DNA from 3 places in the Modestobacter sp. SYSU DS0904 genome. Region 3 is predicted to be linked to each of the others. Evidence: predicted binding sites of a transcription regulator. Region 3 holds the regulator's gene; each other region holds the start of a gene.

Region 1 (5,909 bases), on a different contig from region 3:
GTCCTCCAGGTCGGCCCGCCGGAAGAAGTCGGTGTCCGTCGGGCCGGGCATCAGCGCCGTGATGGTGACCGCGGAGTCCTTCAGCTCCTGCTGGACGGCCTCGGTCAGCGACTGGACGAAGGACTTCGACGCGTTGTAGACGGGCTGGTAGGCACCGGGCATGGTCGAGGCGATCGAGGAGGTCACCAGCACCCGGCCCTCGTTGCGGCCGGTCATCTCCACCAGCACCAGCTTGAGCAGGGCCGCGGTGGAGACGACGTTGAGCTGCATGACCTCCAGGTCGTCGGCCCAGTCGGTGTCGATGAAGGCGCCGCCGCGGCCGACCCCGGCGTTGAGGGCGGCGGCGTGCAGCGGCCGCCCGAGCCCCTGGACCCGGGTCCACAGCTGCTTGATGCCCTCCGGGGTGCGGAGGTCGGCCTGGACGGGGATCACGTCGGCGCCCTCGGCGCGCAGCTTCGCGGCCGCGGTGTCGATGGTGGGGTCCTCGGCGTCGATCACCAGGTCGAAGCCGTGCTGGGCGAACTGCTTGGCGAGCTCGAACCCGATCCCGCTGGAAGCGCCGGTGACCAGGGCGAGGGGCTTGGTCTCAGTCATGGCGTGCGACTACCCGGCGCCCGTGGAACGGAACCGTGCGCCGGGCCAGCCCAGCTGTCGCGTCACGTGATCGGTGGTCCGAGGATGATCTCGGTGCCGTCGGGTCGCCAGGTGCGCCATGGGCCATCGGGTTGTCGCTCGACCCGGAACCCGTGGTGGACCTTGGTGTGGTGCCGCTCGCACAGCAGCGCTGAGTTCTCCAGGTTGGTCTCGCCACCGTGGAGCCAGTGGATGAGGTGGTGCACGTCGCACCACCAGGTCGGGGCGCCGCAACCGGCGAACACGCAGGACTTGTCCCGCCGCTCGACGGCCTTGCGCAGGCCGGGGGTGACCACCCGGTGGTCCCGGCCGAGATCGAGCGGCACGCCGTCGGGGCCCATCACGATCCGGGAGATGCTCCCGTCGCAGGCCAGGTAGCGGGCCCGGGCGGCGGAGATCGTCGCCCCGAACCCCAGCTCCGCCGCACCCGCGCCGATGGCGGGGTCGACCAGGTCGTCGAGGTCGATGCCGACCACCACGTGCGGCTTCACCGTCCGCAGCGTCGGCAGGTTCCCCGATGCCAGCGCGTTGTCGCACAGCTGCACGAACGCGTCCGCCTGCTGCTGGGACCGGGTCCGCAGATCACCCTTCGGCCGGTCGGCCTGCACGTGGGACTCAACGGCCGCCTGCACCTTCTCCCCACCCACGGCATCCAGCTCGAACCGACCCGTGACGCTGCCGTCGGCGTGCTTGACGATGGTGAACCGCCGGCCCTCGGTCGGGTCCGGCTCCGGGCCGTCGGGGTCCAGCGCTTCGGTGAACGCCTGCACCGCAGCGACCAACGACTGGTGCGGCGACTCCGCTGCCACCTGCGCCCACACCTGGTCGAAGGCCGCCAGGTCCACGTCCTGCTCCTGCGCCCTCGCCACCTCCCCGGGGCCGACCTTCTCCGCCACCACGTTCACCTGCGCCGCACTCACCGCACCCGCGGCGAACCCCGCCGCCAGCACCGGGAAGGACTCCAGCACCCGACCGGCCCGCACGATCCGCGACGCCTCGGTCGGCGCCACCCGCACGTGCCCGATCAACCACGACCGCATGCTCTTGAGCGCATCCCGCTCACACGCCTGCGTCGTCTCTGCGTGCCGCACCGTGCGGGTCAGCTCCGCATCCAACCGGTTCCGCGCGGCCACCAGCAGTGCAGTCCGATCCAGCACCTGACCGTCGGACAGCCCGTGCAACCCAGAGCCAGCCAACGCATCCAGCGCCGCGGACAGCTCGTCCAGGCCCTTCGCCGGCAGCTCCGCGACCACGTTCGGCGCAGGGGCATCCAGCGTCAAAGAGTCGCCCACGGACACCCCCCCACCGATTCGAATGTGTGTTCGAAGTCTAGCGGGACCCGGCTCGTCGGACCAGTCGAATCCGCAGGTCAGACGCTCGTCCACAGATCCGCCGACGCCCTTGACACACCGCTGGAGAGCGCCCGGCACACTCGACCGGTGACCGACGCGACGACCCCGGTGATCTGCTCGGCCAAGGGCTGCGCCCACCCCGCCCGCTGGCGGCTCGTCTGGAACAACCCGAAGCTGCACACCCCGGACCGGGAGAAGGTCTGGACGGCGTGCGACGACCACCGCGAGCCGCTCTCCCACCACCTGGCCATCCGCTCCTTCCTGCGCCGGGTCGAGCCCCTCGAGCACGCCGGGTAGGTTCTGCGGTGCACACGGGAGCCCGGGCGCGGGCTGAGACGGCGGACGACCCCCGCCGACCGTCCAACCTGATCCGGTTCGTACCGGCGGAGGGAGCTGCCCGATGCTCGCTGCCCGTTTCCACGCGGCGCACCAGCCACTTGCCCTGGACGACGTCCCGGTGCCCGAGCCCGCCCCGGACGAGGTGCGCGTGCGCATCGGCGCCGCCGGCGTCTGCGGCACGGAACTGCACTTCACCGACGGGCTCTACGCGCCGGCGTGGACCCCGATGACCCTGGGGCACGAGGCCGCCGGCACGGTCGAGGCGGTCGGTTCCGCGGTCACCGGCTGGGGCCCGGGCGACCGGGTCGCCGTCTACTACTACCTCTTCTGCGGGGCCTGCCGCTGGTGCCTGCGTGGGCGGCAGAACCTCTGCCTGGCCCCACGCGGCGTGCTGGCGTTCGCCGCGGACGGCGCCTTCGCCGAGCAGCTGGTCGTCCCGGCGCACTGCCTGGTGCGGCTGCCCGACGAGCTGTCGTTCGAGCAGGCCGCGCCCCTGTGCTGCGCCGGCACCACCGCGGTGCACGCGCTCTCCGAGGCCGCCGTCGAGCCCGGTGACCTGCTGGTGGTCATGGGCAGCGGTGGGGTCGGGCTGGCCGCGGTGCAGGAGGCCCGGCGCCGGGGGGCGACCGTCGTCGCGGTGAGCCGGGACGACGCCCGCCGCGCCGCCGCCCGCACGGCCGGGGCGACGGCGGCGGTGGCCCCCGCCGACCTGACCGACACCGTGGCCCGGCTCTCCGGCGGTCAGGGCGCCGACGTCGTCGTGGAGCTGGCCGGCGTCACCGCCACCCTCGAGCTGTCCACCGCGGTGCTGGGCCGGCGCGGCCGGCTGGTGCTGGTCGGGTACAGCGCCGACCAGCTCACCGTGAGCCCGCTGGCGATGGTCGTGGCCGAGCAGCGGGTGGTCTCCAGCGTGGGCAACACCCTCGCCGAGCTGGAGCAGGCGGTGGCCCTGGCCGCGGCCGGCCAGCTCACTTCCCCGGTCGCCGGCACGCTGCCGCTGACGCAGGTCAACGACGCCCTGGACCGGCTGCGCGCCGGTGACGTGGCCGGCCGGCTGGTGCTCACGCCGTAGCGGTCGGGGGGGCGTGTCAGGATCGCTCCTCGTGCGACGCCGCCGCGGGGAGACCGCACTGCCCCGCGAGGTCCGCGTGCTCGCCCTCGTCGCCTTCGTCGTCGCGCTGGGCTTCGGCATCGTCGCGCCGGCGATCCCGCTGTTCGCCCGCTCCTACGGGGTCGGGACGACGGCGATCGGCTTCGCGGTCAGCGCCTTCGCGTTCTTCCGGTTCGTCTCCGCGTTCGCCGGTGGCTCGCTGGTCGAGCGGATCGGCGAGCGGCTGGTGCTGGCGGCCGGTCTGGTGATCGTCGCGCTCACCACCGGCGCGGCCGCGCTCGCCGCGACCTATCCGGTGTTCGTGGCGTTGCGCGCCGCCGGGGGCGTGGGCAGCGCGATGTTCACCGTGGCCGCCCTCTCGCTGCTGCTGCGCACCGCCCCGTCGGCCCAACGCGGCCGGGCCGCGGCCACCTACCAGGGCGGCTTCATCCTCGGCGGCATCGCCGGCCCGGGGGCCGGTGGCTTCCTCGCCGAGATCTCGCCGCGGCTGCCGTTCTTCGTCTACGCCGGCTTCCTGCTGGTCGCCGGGGCGGTGGCCATGGTCCTGCTCCGGGTGCCCCGGCAGCCGCCGTCGGAGGCGCCGGCCGAGCCGGTGGCCCCGGGCGTGGACCAGGGCGGCGGCGCCGACCCCGCGGCCGACCCCGGCACGGAGGCGCCCGGCGGCGGCCTGCGCGCGGCGCTGCGCTCGCGCGCCTACCTGACCGCACTGGTGGTCAACCTCGGCGTGGGCTGGGTGCTCTTCGGGGTGCGCAACTCGCTGGTGCCGCTGTACGTGACCGAGGAGCTCGGCAAGACGGTCGCCTGGGCCGGCGCGGGGCTGCTGGCCGGTTCGGTCGCCCAGGCGGTCGGCCTGCTGCGCGCCGGCACGCTCGCCGACCGGTGGGGCCGCCGTCCCTCCCTCGTCCTCGGTGCGGGGCTGGCCACCGCGTCCCTCGCCGTCCTGGTGCTGCCGCCCGCGACGGGCGCGTTCCTGCTTTCCATGGCCAGCTTCGGCCTGGCCGCCTCGCTGCTGGCCAGCGTGCCGGCCGCGGTGGTGGGCGACGTCAGCCCGGCGCGGAGCGGCCGGGTGGTCGCGGTGTTCCAGATGACCTCCGACCTCGGGGCGGTCTGCGGGCCGCTGGTCGCCGGCTGGCTGACCGACAACCTGTCCTACCAGTGGGCGTTCGGGGTGAGCACCGGGGTGGTGGGCCTCGGTCTGGTGATGGCGCTGGCGATGCCGCGCACGGTGCGCCCGGCGACCTGAACGTCAGTCGCGGCCGAGCGCCTGGTGGCCGTGGTCGGCGGCGAAGGCGTCCAGCACCTCGGCGACGCTGCCGCCCCGCTGCAGGAACTCATCGTCCAGGATCTTGGCGAGGTCGTGCACCGACTGCTCGAGCAGCTGCCCGGCGATCCGGACGTCCTCCCGAGGGGCATCGCGCGCGGCGTGCTGCAGGTCCCACGCGGTGGTGAGCACGGCGGCCAGCGATGCGTCGTCGTCCCCGTCGCGGAAGTAGTAGGTCTCGGAGTACTGGGTGACGTCCACCCGGATGCGGACGACGTCGTCGGCCAGGGTCGCCACCACCGACGCGGGCAACCAGCCCTCCGGAGCGCCGACGAACCGGGCGACCCCGACCCGCCGCAGGCCGGAGAGCTGCAGCGCGAGCGCGCGCCGTCGGCTGAGTGCCGGGTAGATCTGCAGCACCCAGGTGACCCCGGCGGTGAGCAGGGCGAACCCGAGCAGCGCCTGGACGGGGACGACGATCCGCAGCCAGTCCGCAGCCGGTGTGACGTCACCGAACCCGAGGGTCGCCAGCGTGACCGTCGAGGTGTAGAGCGCGTCGAGCCAGCCACCCCGCTCGGAGCGGTCGAGGTCGCTGCTCAGCACGAACCCGTCGGGCAGGTGCGGCCAGTACACCAGCGCGAAGCCGAGCACGAGCACCATCACCCAGGCCGCCATGACCAGCACCAACGCCGTCGGCCCGGACAGCACGCCGGACCGCCCACGCTGCCGTCTCGACCTCGTCAGCCGCCACACAGCGGACATCAGGTGGCTGCTCAGCCAGCCACTGCCCGTCGGGTGCCACAACGTCTTGAAGACGTCCCGCAATCCGATCAGCACCACCAGCCCACCGACGGCGGTCACGACCCAGCCCCACGCCCCGTCCACCCGGCCAGCCTGCCAGGAGACCGGGACGGCTACCGGTGGACGCCCGGGAGGGGTTGGATGAGCCGTGCCACCGGGGGAAACCCCACCCGGGGCGACCACCCCTCGCGGCCTGGACCGGAGGCGCCGTGCCCGCAAGACCCGTCCTGCTCACCGTCGACGACGACCGCGCCGTCAGCCGCGCCGTCGCCCGCGACCTCCGCCGCCACTACGGCGACCGGTACCGCGTCGTCCGCGCCGAGAGCGGCCCCGACGCGCTCACCGTGCTCCGCGAGCTCACCGCCCGCGGCGAGGTGACCGCCCTGCTGCTCGCCGACCACCGGATGCCGGG
Region 2 (5,909 bases), on a different contig from region 3:
CGCGGGCCTCGGCCTCCTCGGCGGCCGAGGGGTAGTCGTCCGGGGAGACCCGGCCGGCGCCGGTCCAGTCCAGGTGGTCGTCGAGCTCCTCGAGCACGTCCTCCCAGAGCTCGTCGATCGCGGTGCCCAGCCGCAGCCAGGACTCCTCGCCGGTGCGGCCGAGGAACGCCTGCACGCCGAGGGGGAGCGCGGCCACCTCCGGGCGGGAGACCAGCTCGGCGACCGACTCGAACTCGGTCTCGTCGTCGTCGAGCACGTCGTCGTCGTCATCGGCGGTGTCGCAGCACTCGGCGATGCGGCCGACGACGTCGACGACGGCGGCCAGCTCGTCGACGGCCCAGCGGTCCGGGTTCTCCGCGACCACGTCGTAGACGCCGTCGAGGTCGAACCGGTGGTCCTCGTCGGGGGTCAGGTCGCCGGCGTCCAGCCCGGCCACGACCGGCCAGACCGGGTGGTCGGCGAGGTCGTGGTCGGTGCTGGTGCGGCAGAAGGCCGCGAGGGCGGCGGGGGAGGGGAACAGGTGGACGACGGCCTTGGTGACGCCGTCCTCAGGGTCGTCGTCGTTGAGGTCGGCGGGCACGTCGACCGTGCTGCCGAGGAACGCCTGCCACTCCTCGCCGTCCTCCTCCCAGGGGGGCGCCCAGAGCGTGTAGCCCGTGCGGTCGTCGAGGGTGAGTGCGATGGGGACGATGCTGGGCCTGGCCACCCGCCCATCCTGCCCGGTCGAGCGCGGCTGCGCTCACACCCCCATGGGATGCCACACCGACTTCGTCTCCAGGAAGGGTGTCATCCGGCCCAGACCGGGGTCCGCGGTCCAGTCCGGCTCCTCCGCGGAGGCCCGCAGGACACGCTTGATCGTGCCGGCGGCCGAGCGCTCCAGCTCCATCGCCAGCGGGTTGCGTGCGCCGGCCAGGTCGATCGCGTCGACGTCGGCGTGCTCGGCCAGCCAGGGCCCGATCTCCGCGGCGTCGCCGGTGAGCAGGTTGACCACGCCACCGGGGACGTCGGAGGTGGCGAGCACCTCGCCGAGGGTGATGGCCGGCAGCGGGCGCTCCTTCGCGGAGACGACGACGGCGGTGTTGCCGCCCGCGAGCACCGGCGCGAGCACGCTGACCAGGCCGAGCAGCGAGCTGCGCTGCGGGGCGAGGACGGCGACCACCCCGGTCGGCTCCGGGGTGGAGAAGCCGAAGTAGGGACCGGCGACCGGGTTGCTGCTGCCGAGCACGGCGGCGAGCTTGTCGGTCCACCCGGCGTACCAGACCCAGCGGTCGATGGCGGCGTCCACCGCCGCCCGCGCCTTGGCCGTCGAGATCCCCTCGCCGGCGGCCACCTCCTCGGTGAACTGGGCCGCGCGGCCCTCCATCACCTCGGCGACCCGGTAGAGCACCTGGCCGCGGTTGTAGGCGGTGGCGCCGGACCACTTGCCGAACGCGCCGCGGGCGGCGACGACGGCGTCCCGGGCGTCCTTGCGGGAGGCCCAGGCGGCGTTGGCCAGGAAGTGGCCCTTGGCGTCGTGCACCTCGTAGGTGCGGCCGGACTCCGAGCGGGGGAACGCCCCGCCCAGGTACAGCTTGTAGGTCTTGCGCACGGTCAGCCGATCACTCACTTGCACTCCTCGCTGGCGCTCGTCGGGCGCGTTCGCGTCGCCGTGTCCATGCATGAGCTCGCAAGCTCGCTCATCGAGCGTCTCCCGTCGAGAGGTAGGCGGCCAGGCCCTGCCGGCCGCCCTCCCGGCCGTAGCCGGACTGCTTGTAGCCGCCGAACGGCGAGGTCGGGTCGAGCTCGTTGAAGGTGTTGGCCCACACCACGCCGGCCCGCAGCTGGTCGGCGATCTTCAGGATCCGGGAGCCCTTCTCCGACCAGATGCCGGCCGACAGCCCGTAGGTGCTGTTGTTGGCCTTCGCCACCGCCTCGTCGGGGGTGCGGAAGGTGAGCACGGACAGCACCGGCCCGAAGACCTCGTCACGGGCGATCCGGTGCGCCGCCGAGACGCCGGTGAAGATCGTCGGGGGGAACCAGAACCCGCGGTCGGGGAGGTCGCACACCGGCTGCCAGCGCTGGGCCCCCTCGGCCTCGCCGATCTCCGACAGCTCCCGGATCCGGGCCAGCTGCTCGGCCGAGTTGATCGCGCCCAGGTCGGTGTTCTTGTCCAGCGGATCGCCCACCCGCAGCGTGCCGATCCGCCGCTGCAGCGCCGCGACCACCTCGTCGTGCACCGACTCCTGCACCAGCAGCCGGGAACCCGCGCAGCAGACGTGGCCCTGGTTGAAGAAGATGCCGCGGACGATGCCCTCGACGGCCTGGTCGACCGGGGCGTCGTCGAAGACGATGTTGGCGGCCTTGCCGCCCAGTTCCAGGGTGAGCCGCTTGCCGGTGCCGGCGACCGAGCGGGCGATCTCCCGGCCGACCTCGGTGGAGCCGGTGAAGGCCACCTTGTCGACGTCGGGGTGGGCGACCACGGCGCGGCCGGTCTGGCCGGCGCCGGTCACGATGTTGACCACGCCGGGCGGCAGGTCGGCCTGCTGGCACACCTCGGCGAACAGCAGCGCGGTCAGCGGGGTGGTCTCCGCGGGCTTGAGGACCACGGTGTTGCCCGCCGCCAGCGCCGGGGCGACCTTCCACGCCAGCATCAGCAGCGGGAAGTTCCACGGGATGACCTGACCGGCCACGCCGAGCGGCCGCGGGGCCGGGCCGAGGCCCGCGTGCTCCAGCTTGTCGGCCCAGCCCGCGTGGTAGAAGAAGTGCGCCGCGGCCAGCGGGACGTCGACGTCCCGGCTCTCCCGGATCGGCTTGCCGTTGTCCAGGCTCTCCAGGACGGCGAACTCCCGCGCCCGCTCCTGCAGCAGCCGGGCGATGCGGAACAGGTACTTGCCCCGGTCGGCCGGGCGCATCGGCCCCCAGACCCGGGTGAAGGCGCGGCGGGCGGCGCGGACGGCGCGGTCGACGTCCTCCTCGGTGCCGACGGCGACCTCGCTCAGCACCTCCTCGGTGGCCGGGTTGACCGTCTTCAGCGGTGTGCCGGTGCCCTCGGTGAACTCACCGTCGACGAACAGCCCGTAGCTGGGCTTCAGGTCGACGATCGAGCGGGACTCCGGTGCCGGCGCGTACTCGAAGGGGCTCGAGGCGGGCTGGGTGGGGGATGACATCAGTCCACGCTCACGTGGTCGGGGCCGGAGTAGTGGCCGGTGCGGAGCTTCTGGCGCTGCAGGAGCAGGTCGTTGAGCAGGCTGGAGGCGCCGAGGCGGAACCAGTCCGGGGACAGCCAGTCGGGCCCGGCGGTCTCGTTGACCAGCACCAGGTGCTTGACGGCGTCCTTCGTGGTCCGGATGCCGCCGGCGGGCTTGACGCCGACCTGGCGGCCGGTGGCGGCGCGGAAGTCGCGGACCGCCTCCATCATCACCAGGCAGACCGGCAGGGTGGCGGCGGGGGAGACCTTCCCGGTGGAGGTCTTGATGAAGTCGCCGCCGGCGAGCATCGCCAGCCAGGAGGCGCGGCGGACGGCGTCCAGGGTGACCAGCTCGCCGGTCTCCAGGATGACCTTCAGGTGCGCGGGGCCGCAGGCCTCCTTCACCGCGACGATCTCCTCGAAGACGTCGAGGTAGCGGCCGGAGAGGAACGCCCCGCGGTCGATGACCATGTCGATCTCGTCGGCGCCGTTCGCGACGGCGTCCTCCACGTCGGCGATCTTGACCCGCCGGCTGGCGCGGCCGCTGGGGAAGGCGGTGGCGACGGCGGCGACGTTGATGTCGGTGCCCGCCAGCGCCTCCTTCGCCACGCCCGCGAGGTCGCCGTAGACGCAGACCGCGGCGACCGACGGGCAGGTGAGGTCCTCCGGGTCGGGACGGCGGGCCTTGGCGGCCAGGCTGCGCACCTTCCCGGGGGTGTCGGCGCCCTCGAGGGTGGTCAGGTCGACCATCGAGATCGCGGTGTCGATCGCCCAGGCCTTCGCGGTGCTCTTGATCGAGCGGGTGCCGAGCACGGCGACCCGCTGCTGCGCGCCCACCTGGTCGACGCCGGGGAGTCCGTGGAGGAAGGCGCGGATGGCGTCGTCCGAGCGGGTCACGTCGGCGAACGGGTCGGGTGGGGTGCCCGGGGCGCCGCCGGACCCGGCCAGCGCGTTCGGGTCGAGCACGTGGGTCATGCCGGGCATTCTCCACTGCGTACCGACAGGTCTCCGGTGCTCACTCTCGCGCGGTGCCCCGGACGGGTGTCAGAGCCGGCGCCGGCCGCCTGTCAAGCGGTTGATTGGATCTGTGCACAAGCGCCTGAGCTGCGGATTCGGCTGGTCCGGTGGTCCGGATCCCGCTAGACTTAGAACACATGTTCGAATCGGTGGGGAGGTGTCCGTGAGCGGCTCGACGACGCTGGACGCCGATCCGGATGTGCTTGCTCCGAACGTGGTTGCGGAGTTGCCGGCGGTGGGCCTGGGCGAGCTGGGCGCGGCGTTGGACGCGCTGGCTGGTTCGGGATTGCACGGGTTGTCCGACGGTCAGGTGCTCGACCGGACCGCCTTCTTGGTGAAGCTGGTCAATCGCGCATCGGCGGAGTTGACGCGCACAGTGCGGCACGCGGAGGTGACCCAGGCCGCGGAGCGCGATGGGTTGAAGTCGACGCGGTCGTGGTTGATCGGGCACGTGCGCGTGGCGCCGGCCGAGGCGTCGCGGATCGTGCGGGCCGGTCGGGTGCTGGAGTCCTTCCCGGTGCTGGCAGCGGGGTTCGCCGCGGGTGCGGTGAGCGCGGCGCAGGTGAACGTGGTGGCGGAGAAGGTCGGCCCCGGTGAGGTCGCGAAGGCCGCGGAGCAGGGCATCGACCTGGGCGCCTTCGACCAGGTCTGGTCGCAGGTGGCGGCCGAGTCGCCGCACCAGTCGTTGGTCGCTGCGGTGCAGGCATTCGAAGAGGCGCTGGACCCCGACGGCCCGGAGCCCGATCCCACCGAGGGCCGGCGGCTGAGCCTGGTCCGGCATGCCGATGGTTCGGGCAGTGGCCGGTTTGATGCGGATGCCGTGGGGTTCGAGAAGGTACGGGCGGCGATCGAGTCGATCGTGCAGGCCAACCGGCCGAAGGGCGACACCCGCACCCGCGCGCAGCAGCAGGCCGATGCGCTGATCCAGCTGTGCGACAACGCCCTGGCCGCCGGTGGCCTGCCGACGCTGCGCACGGAGAAGCCGCACGTGGTGCTGGGGATCGACGTCGAGGACCTGGTTGACCCCGCCACGGGCCCGGGGGCCGGGCAGACCGGGTTCGGGGCGAGCATCTCCGCCGCCCGGGCGCGGTGGCTGGCCTGTGACGCGGTGGTCTCGCGCATCGTGATGGGCCCCGACGGCGAGCCACTGGACCTGGGCCGCAAGCACCGGGTGGTCACCCCCGCCCTGCGCCGCGCGGTCGTCGCGCGGGACAGGACCTGCATGTTCACCGGGTGCGGCGCCCCGCACTGGTGGGCCGACGTGCACCACCTCATCCACTGGCTCCACGGCGGCGAGACCAACCTGAAGAACTCGGCGCTGTTGTGCGAGCGCCACCACACCAAGGTCCACCACGGGTTCCGGGTCGAGCGACAACCCGACGGCCGTTGGCGCACCTGGCGCCCCGACGGCACCGAGATCCTCCTCGGACCACCGCTCACCTGACGTTGCCGGCTGTGCCGCCGACGGCCCCGGCTGTGCTGCCGAGGGCTGCCGTTGTCAGCGCTGGCTGCAACCGGTGAGCGGTGGGACGACGCCGAGGAGGTACCGCTCGTCGTCGGGCACCACCTGCCAGGCGAGACAGGTCCCGCGGCCGGCTGGGTCGGCCACCACGATCACGTCAGCCCGGCCGGAGCTCTCGACCACGGCCTCCAGACCGCTGCCGGCGGAGGGGAGCGAGGCGAAGAGCTGCTCGGCGTAGTCCGCCGGGGCGTCGTCGACCACCAG
Region 3 (5,909 bases):
CCGAGTTGTTGGCGTTCTGGTACTGGACGCTGGTGATGTCCTTGCCGCCGAGGTCCATGTCGTACCCGGCGTCGCGCAGCGCGCGGATCTTGTCCTCCTCGCGCGCCTTGGTCTCGATGAACTCCTCGATGTCGGGGTGGTCGATGTCGAGGACGACCATCTTCGCCGCGCGGCGGGTGGCGCCACCGGACTTGATGGTGCCCGCGGAGGCGTCGGCACCACGCATGAAGGAGACCGGGCCGGAGGCGGTGCCACCGGAGGAGAGCAGCTCCTTGGAGGAGCGGATCCGGGAGAGGTTCAGGCCGGCGCCGGAGCCGCCCTTGAAGATCAGGCCCTCTTCCCGGTACCAGTTCAGGATCGAGTCCATCGTGTCGTCGACCGCGAGGATGAAGCAGGCGCTGACCTGCTGCGGCGAGGCGGTGCCGACGTTGAACCAGACGGGCGAGTTGAAGCTGAACACCTGGTGCAGCAGCATCCAGGTGAGCTCGTGCTCGAAGATCTCGGCGTCGCCCTCGGAGGCGAAGTAGTCGTGCTCACGGCCGGCCGCGCCGTAGGTCAGCACGACCCGGTCGATCAGCTGGCGGAGGCTCGTCTCGCGCTGCGCGCTGCCGACCGCGCCACGGAAGTACTTGGTGGTGACGATGTTGGTGGCGTTGATGCTCCACTCGGACGGGAACTCGACGCCCCGCTGCTCGAAGTTGATCGAGCCGTCCCGCCAGTTGGTCATGACGACGTCGCGCCGCTCCCAGACGACCTCGTCGTAGGGGTGCACGCCGGCGGTGGTGAAGACGCGCTTGACCTTCAGGCCCTTGCCCCGGGTGGGCGCCTTCGGGCTGCGGCGGTTCCGGGTGGTGGCGAGGCGGTCGGCTGTCTCGGTCATCGTGCGAGGGCTCCCTGTTGTCGAGCTCTGGTGTCGAGCTGAGCGGCGGTGCGGGTGGAGCGGCTGGGGAAGCCGGCGGGTGCCGGAGCCGGGTGGTGCGGTGCGGTCTCCTCGTCGAGACCTGTGTAGTCGAGGGGTGTGACAGTTCTGGGGCCGGCGGGCTCAGGACCCGGCGGGCGCGCCCGGCGGTCCGTCGTCGCCGGCGGGTGACCCACCGGCGCGGGCGTTCACGGCGGCGCGCAGCTCGGCGATCTCCTTCTCGAAGTCCGCGGCCGAGCTGAAGCTCCGGTAGACGCTGGCGAAGCGCAGGTACGCGACCTCGTCCAGGTCGCGCAGCGGACCCAGGATCGCCAGGCCCACCTCGTGGCTGGGGATCTCGGCGCAACCGGTGGCCCGGACGGCGTCCTCCACCTGCTGGGCCAGCAGCGCCAGCTGGTGCTCGTCGACGGGCCGACCCTGGCATGCGCGCCGGACACCGGCGATCACCTTCCCGCGGGCGAACGGCTCGCTGACGCCGCTGCGCTTCACCACGGCGAGCACGGCCTCCTCGACGGTGGTGAACCGCCGTCCGCAGCCGGGGCACGAACGCCGCCGGCGGGTGGTCGCGCCCTCATCGGTCTCCCGGGAGTCGATGACGCGGCTGTCGGGGTTGTGGCAGAAGGGGCAACGCATTGCCGGTCCACCTCCTCCCGAGGTGTCGCGGCCGGGATCACCGCGGTGCTGTGACACCGTGGGACACCCGGCCCGTGGACCGTTCCTGTGGACTGCTCGGGGGACATCCGGTGGATGCGCCGGGGAGAACGTGTGGAACGGCTGTGGACGACTTACATCCGTGTAAGCACTAGATGTTGTGGTGGAACCGTACGGCCACCCCTACTGGTGTGCAAGCCCTGCCGCGCGTGTCGTGTTCCGCACCTGACCCGCCTGCCGCTCGAGCACCCATCCGCCCCATCCCGAGGTCCCTCGGGAGGCCGAGGCGCAGGTCAGGGCAGCTCGAGCACCTGGCCGGGCTGCAGCACCACGTCGTCCAGGCCGTTGTGGTCGAGGATCGCGTCGACCACCGCGCGCCGGTCCTCGTCCGGCGCCACGTTCCCGGCGATCGACCACAGGGTGTCGCCGGGCTGGACCACGACCGTGCTGGCGCCGGCCAGCCGCAGCGCGGGCTCGGCGTCGACGACGACCGCGAGCGTGCCCGCCGCCACCACCAGACCGATCGCCACCGAGAGCGCCGCCACCACGCGCCGGCCACGGCGGGTGAGCCGCAGCGGCAGCGGCTCCTCGCGCTGCCCCGGGGGGAGCGAGGCGGCGGTGCGAGCGGGCCAGCAGCCACCACCCCGGACCAGCCGCACGTCCGCGACCCCGGAGGAGGCCACCGGCCGCCCGCCCGGACGCACCGACGGGCGCCGCCCCAGGCGGGGCCCGACCTCTCCCCCGGGCACCCACCCGGCCGCGGGCGGCGGCACCAGGCGCAGGGACGGGCGGGACGGCGCGGGCGCGGCGGCGCTCCCACTCCGGGACTCGGCGATGACCATCGGTGCACTCCTTCCGACGGACGCCCCCTCGGGCACCGTCTCGAACGCCTGTTCGATTCGAACGTCTGTGCGATGTCTACCGCATCCCACCGACAGGAGGACTCCGACACGGCGCGGATTCGAACAGGTGTTTGAACAGACGCGCTGGAGCCGCTACCGTGCGGAGGGAGACCACGACGGCGCCCGCCCCCCTCCCGGGGGCGACGCCACCGGGCAGCTGCGTGCGCAGCCGGACGAGGAGGACAGATGGCGGTCGACGGCCGGACGGCGGACGAGCGCAAGGAGTCCAGTCGGCAGGGGTCCAGTCGGCGCAAGCGCGCGGCCGGGCCGGCTGCGGCGGAGTCCGCGGAGAGCACCGGCGGTGCGGCCGTCCGCGAGTTCCCCGACCGCGGGGAGGCCGGCGACGGGCTGACCCAGCGGCAGCGCCGGGTGCTCGAGGTCATCCGCGACTCCATCGAGCGCCGGGGCTACCCGCCCTCGGTCCGCGAGATCGGCGAGGCGGTCGGCCTCTCCTCCGCCTCCTCGGTCGCCCACCAGCTGTCGGTGCTGCAGCGCAAGGGCTGGTTGCGCCGCGACCCGAACCGGCCGCGCGCGCTGGACGTGCGACTGCCGGGTGAGCAGGGGACGACGGTCGGCACCGGCGCCGGGGTCGAGGGGCTCGCCGCGGCCGGTTCCGCCAGCGGCGTCGACGAGGCGGGCGTTCCGGCGCCCACCTACGTGCCGCTGGTCGGCCGCATCGCCGCAGGTGGCCCGGTGCTGGCGGAGCAGGCGGTCGAGGAGGTCTTCCCGCTGCCCCGCGAGCTGGTCGGCGAGGGGACGCTCTTCATGCTCAAGGTCGCCGGCGACTCGATGATCGAGGCCGCGATCTGCGACGGCGACTGGGTCGTGGTCCGCCAGCAGCCCACCGCCGAGAACGGCGAGATCGTCGCGGCGATGATCGACGGCGAGGCGACCGTCAAGACCTACAAGCGACGCGACGGCCACGTGTGGCTGCTGCCGCACAACCCGGCCTACGCACCGATCCCCGGCGACGACGCGACCGTCCTCGGCCGGGTCGTGACGGTGCTGCGCCGGGTCTGACCCCGGCATCCGGCCGGCGGCGGGACGGGCGCGCCCCTCCCGCCACCGGCCGGGTCACTCCCGCCGGCGGCCGGGTCACTCCCGCCGGCGGCGGACCTTCCCGCCGATCCAGACGAACACGGTGGCGACACCGGCCGCGATGATGCCGGCCGTGACCGGGGGCACTCCCCGGGCCGCGGTCACCAGCTCGCCGGCCGGCCCGGCGCTGGGCGCCGCCTCGGCCAGGCTGCCTGGAGCCGGTTCACCGGGCACGGGGACCAGTGCCACCTGCGCAGGCAGCCCCTCACTGACGACCAGCAGGTCACGGTTGTTCGCCGCGAAGGCGATCGCCTCGCCCTGCGGGGACTCCGGGAGCGCGATCCGGACCGGCGCGCCGGAGAGGGCACCGGCCACATCGGAACCGGTCAGCGTCCAGACGTAGGCGTCGGTGTACGTGCGCAGCGCGATCCGCTGGCCGTCGGCCGAGACCGCTCCCCCGGTCACCAGCAACTGCCCCGCCCGGCCGACCGGCCCGCCCGGCGTGCCGGTCAGGGTGAAGCCCAGCCCGACCACCCGGGTCATCGACACCGTGGCGCCGTCGGCGAGCGGCGCATCGGGGCGGTACACACCGGAGGAGCCGAGCACCTCCTTGGTGACGAGGTAGGGCGTGCCGTCGGGGGCCAGCAGGAGCGCCTCGGCGTCGTGGGCCCCGTCGGGGTAGGTCAGCCTGGTCAGCGTGGTGCTGCCGTCGGGGCGCAGCCCGATCAGCGCGACGGTCTCCCGGGCGGCGTTGTTGTCCCCGATGTCGGCCAGCCACAACGTGCCGTCCGCGCCCAGGGCCAGGTCCTCGGGGTCGTAGGGGTCGACGCTCCCCGACCGGACCTCGGCGACGGCGCACGCGGCGTCCAGGATGAACACCTCGGCCCGGTCGCCGCCGTCGTTCATCGCCAGCAGCGTCTCCCCCGCGCTGGCCAGGCCGGAGATCTCCGGCAGCCGCGGGTCGGTGATGGTGCAGCGCGTGCTCGGCGCGGCCCCCTCGGCGAGCGCCGCAGACGCCGGCAAGAACGCGAGCAGGACCGCCACCGGCACGGCGAGGAGCGCCCCGTCCGCCAGGCAACGGCGGCCGGCGCGGCTACGCGTGCGGCCGGCCCACTCTGGCACGGACCCAGCGTGACACCACGAATGCGTCGAGTGCATGAACCACGCCCAAGAGGACGATGCCGACGGCCGCTCCCACGACTGCATCGGTGACCCAGTGGAAGTTCAACGCCACCATGGCCACTCCTGTCGCCAACGGCCCCAGCACGCTGAGCAGCCAGGCCGCGCGCTGCAGCCGGGCGGGCAGGCCGTACTGGACGACCTGCCAGCGGGCCACCCCCCACATCAGCACGGCGTTGGCCACGTGCCCGGACGGGTAGCTCTCGCCGCCCCGGTGGAAGTAGGAGCCCGGATAGGCCGGGGCCGTGCGCCCGGTGCCCCACTTGAACGCGTAGACCGCCACGGTGAGCAGCACCAGGGCCAGCAGCACACGGACCAGCGGGGCCGCCGTGCGGTGGCGCCAGAACAGCCAGCCCACCAGCGCGCTGAGCACCAGCAGGATGGTGACCCGCCCGCCGGCCTGGGTGAACACCCACACCGGCCAGTAGGCGGCGGAGTCGCGCAGACCCCAGGACCCGACCTGCTCGGAGACCGCCACGTCCAGCCGTTCCAGCCGGCCACCGGCGAGCAGGTCGACGGTGACGCCGGCCGCGACGAGCGCGGAGACGAGCACCAGCCACCACGGCGGCCGGCCGACGCCGACCACCGGCCGGGCCGGGGAGCCGGGGCCACCGGCGGCGCTCCCCGTCACCCGCACCGCTCCGCTCGCCACGGCGTCACGGTACCGGCACCGTGACCTGGCCGTGACCGTCCCGGCAGCGCACTGCGCGGCGCGACCGGACGAGGTCGCGCCGCGCAGTGCTGGGCCGTGATCCCGGGGCCGCCCGACGACGTCCGCCGACCGGCCACCCGGGAGGACGGTGCCACCGGGTCCCGGTGGTCAGCCGCCGGCGACGGGGGTGTCGAACCCGTCGAGCGCCGCGGCGAGGCCGTCGTCGACCCGGGCGGTGAGCCGGGTGCCGTCCGCCTCGTGGCGCTCCTCGAGCACCTCGCCGTCCCGGTGCACCCGGGCGACCAGGTCACCCCGGTCGTAGGGCACCAGGACGTCGACGTCGATGTGCGGGTGCGGGAGCCGCTGAGCGATCACGTCGCGCAGCGCCTCGATGCCCTCACCGGTGCGGGCCGAGACCCAGGCCGCACCGGGCAGCGCCTGACGCAGCGCGAGGACGTCGTCCTCGCTCATCGCGTCCACCTTGTTGACCACGATCAGCTCGGGCACCGCCCGGGCGTCGATCTCCTGCAGCACGATGTGCACCGCGTCGATCTGGCCCAGCGGGTCG

Evidence for each region. Region 3 encodes LexA, which represses DNA repair genes until DNA is damaged. Its sites were predicted from a motif close to TCGAACANNTGTTCGA; they were not measured.
Region 1: the regulator LexA is predicted to act here: its motif matches at 1,944-1,959, upstream of ACI79U_RS08365 (DUF222 domain-containing protein).
Region 2: the regulator LexA is predicted to act here: its motif matches at 4,313-4,328, upstream of ACI79U_RS13310 (DUF222 domain-containing protein).

The regions. Positions count from the first base shown of each region.
Region 1 is NZ_JBJHAQ010000009.1:32,377-38,285, reverse strand. It holds gene ACI79U_RS08370 (SDR family NAD(P)-dependent oxidoreductase) at 1-594, opposite strand, end outside; gene ACI79U_RS08365 (DUF222 domain-containing protein) at 657-1,925, opposite strand; gene ACI79U_RS08360 (hypothetical protein) at 2,073-2,282, shown strand; gene ACI79U_RS08355 (alcohol dehydrogenase catalytic domain-containing protein) at 2,386-3,396, shown strand; gene ACI79U_RS08350 (MFS transporter) at 3,428-4,678, shown strand; gene ACI79U_RS08345 (potassium channel family protein) at 4,682-5,581, opposite strand; gene ACI79U_RS08340 (FAD-dependent oxidoreductase) at 5,707-5,909, shown strand, end outside.
Region 2 is NZ_JBJHAQ010000019.1:14,380-20,288, reverse strand. It holds gene ACI79U_RS13330 (hypothetical protein) at 1-706, opposite strand, end outside; gene ACI79U_RS13325 (aldehyde dehydrogenase family protein) at 740-1,606, opposite strand; gene ACI79U_RS13320 (aldehyde dehydrogenase family protein) at 1,677-3,146, opposite strand; gene deoC (deoxyribose-phosphate aldolase) at 3,146-4,141, opposite strand; gene ACI79U_RS13310 (DUF222 domain-containing protein) at 4,347-5,627, shown strand; gene ACI79U_RS13305 (hypothetical protein) at 5,682-5,909, opposite strand, start outside.
Region 3 is NZ_JBJHAQ010000023.1:15,134-21,042, forward strand. It holds gene ACI79U_RS14715 (vitamin B12-dependent ribonucleotide reductase) at 1-880, opposite strand, end outside; gene nrdR (transcriptional regulator NrdR) at 1,043-1,552, opposite strand; gene ACI79U_RS14725 (LysM peptidoglycan-binding domain-containing protein) at 1,864-2,412, opposite strand; gene lexA (transcriptional repressor LexA) at 2,659-3,492, shown strand; gene ACI79U_RS14735 (hypothetical protein) at 3,568-4,632, opposite strand; gene ACI79U_RS14740 (phosphatase PAP2 family protein) at 4,604-5,341, opposite strand; gene hflX (GTPase HflX) at 5,510-5,909, opposite strand, start outside.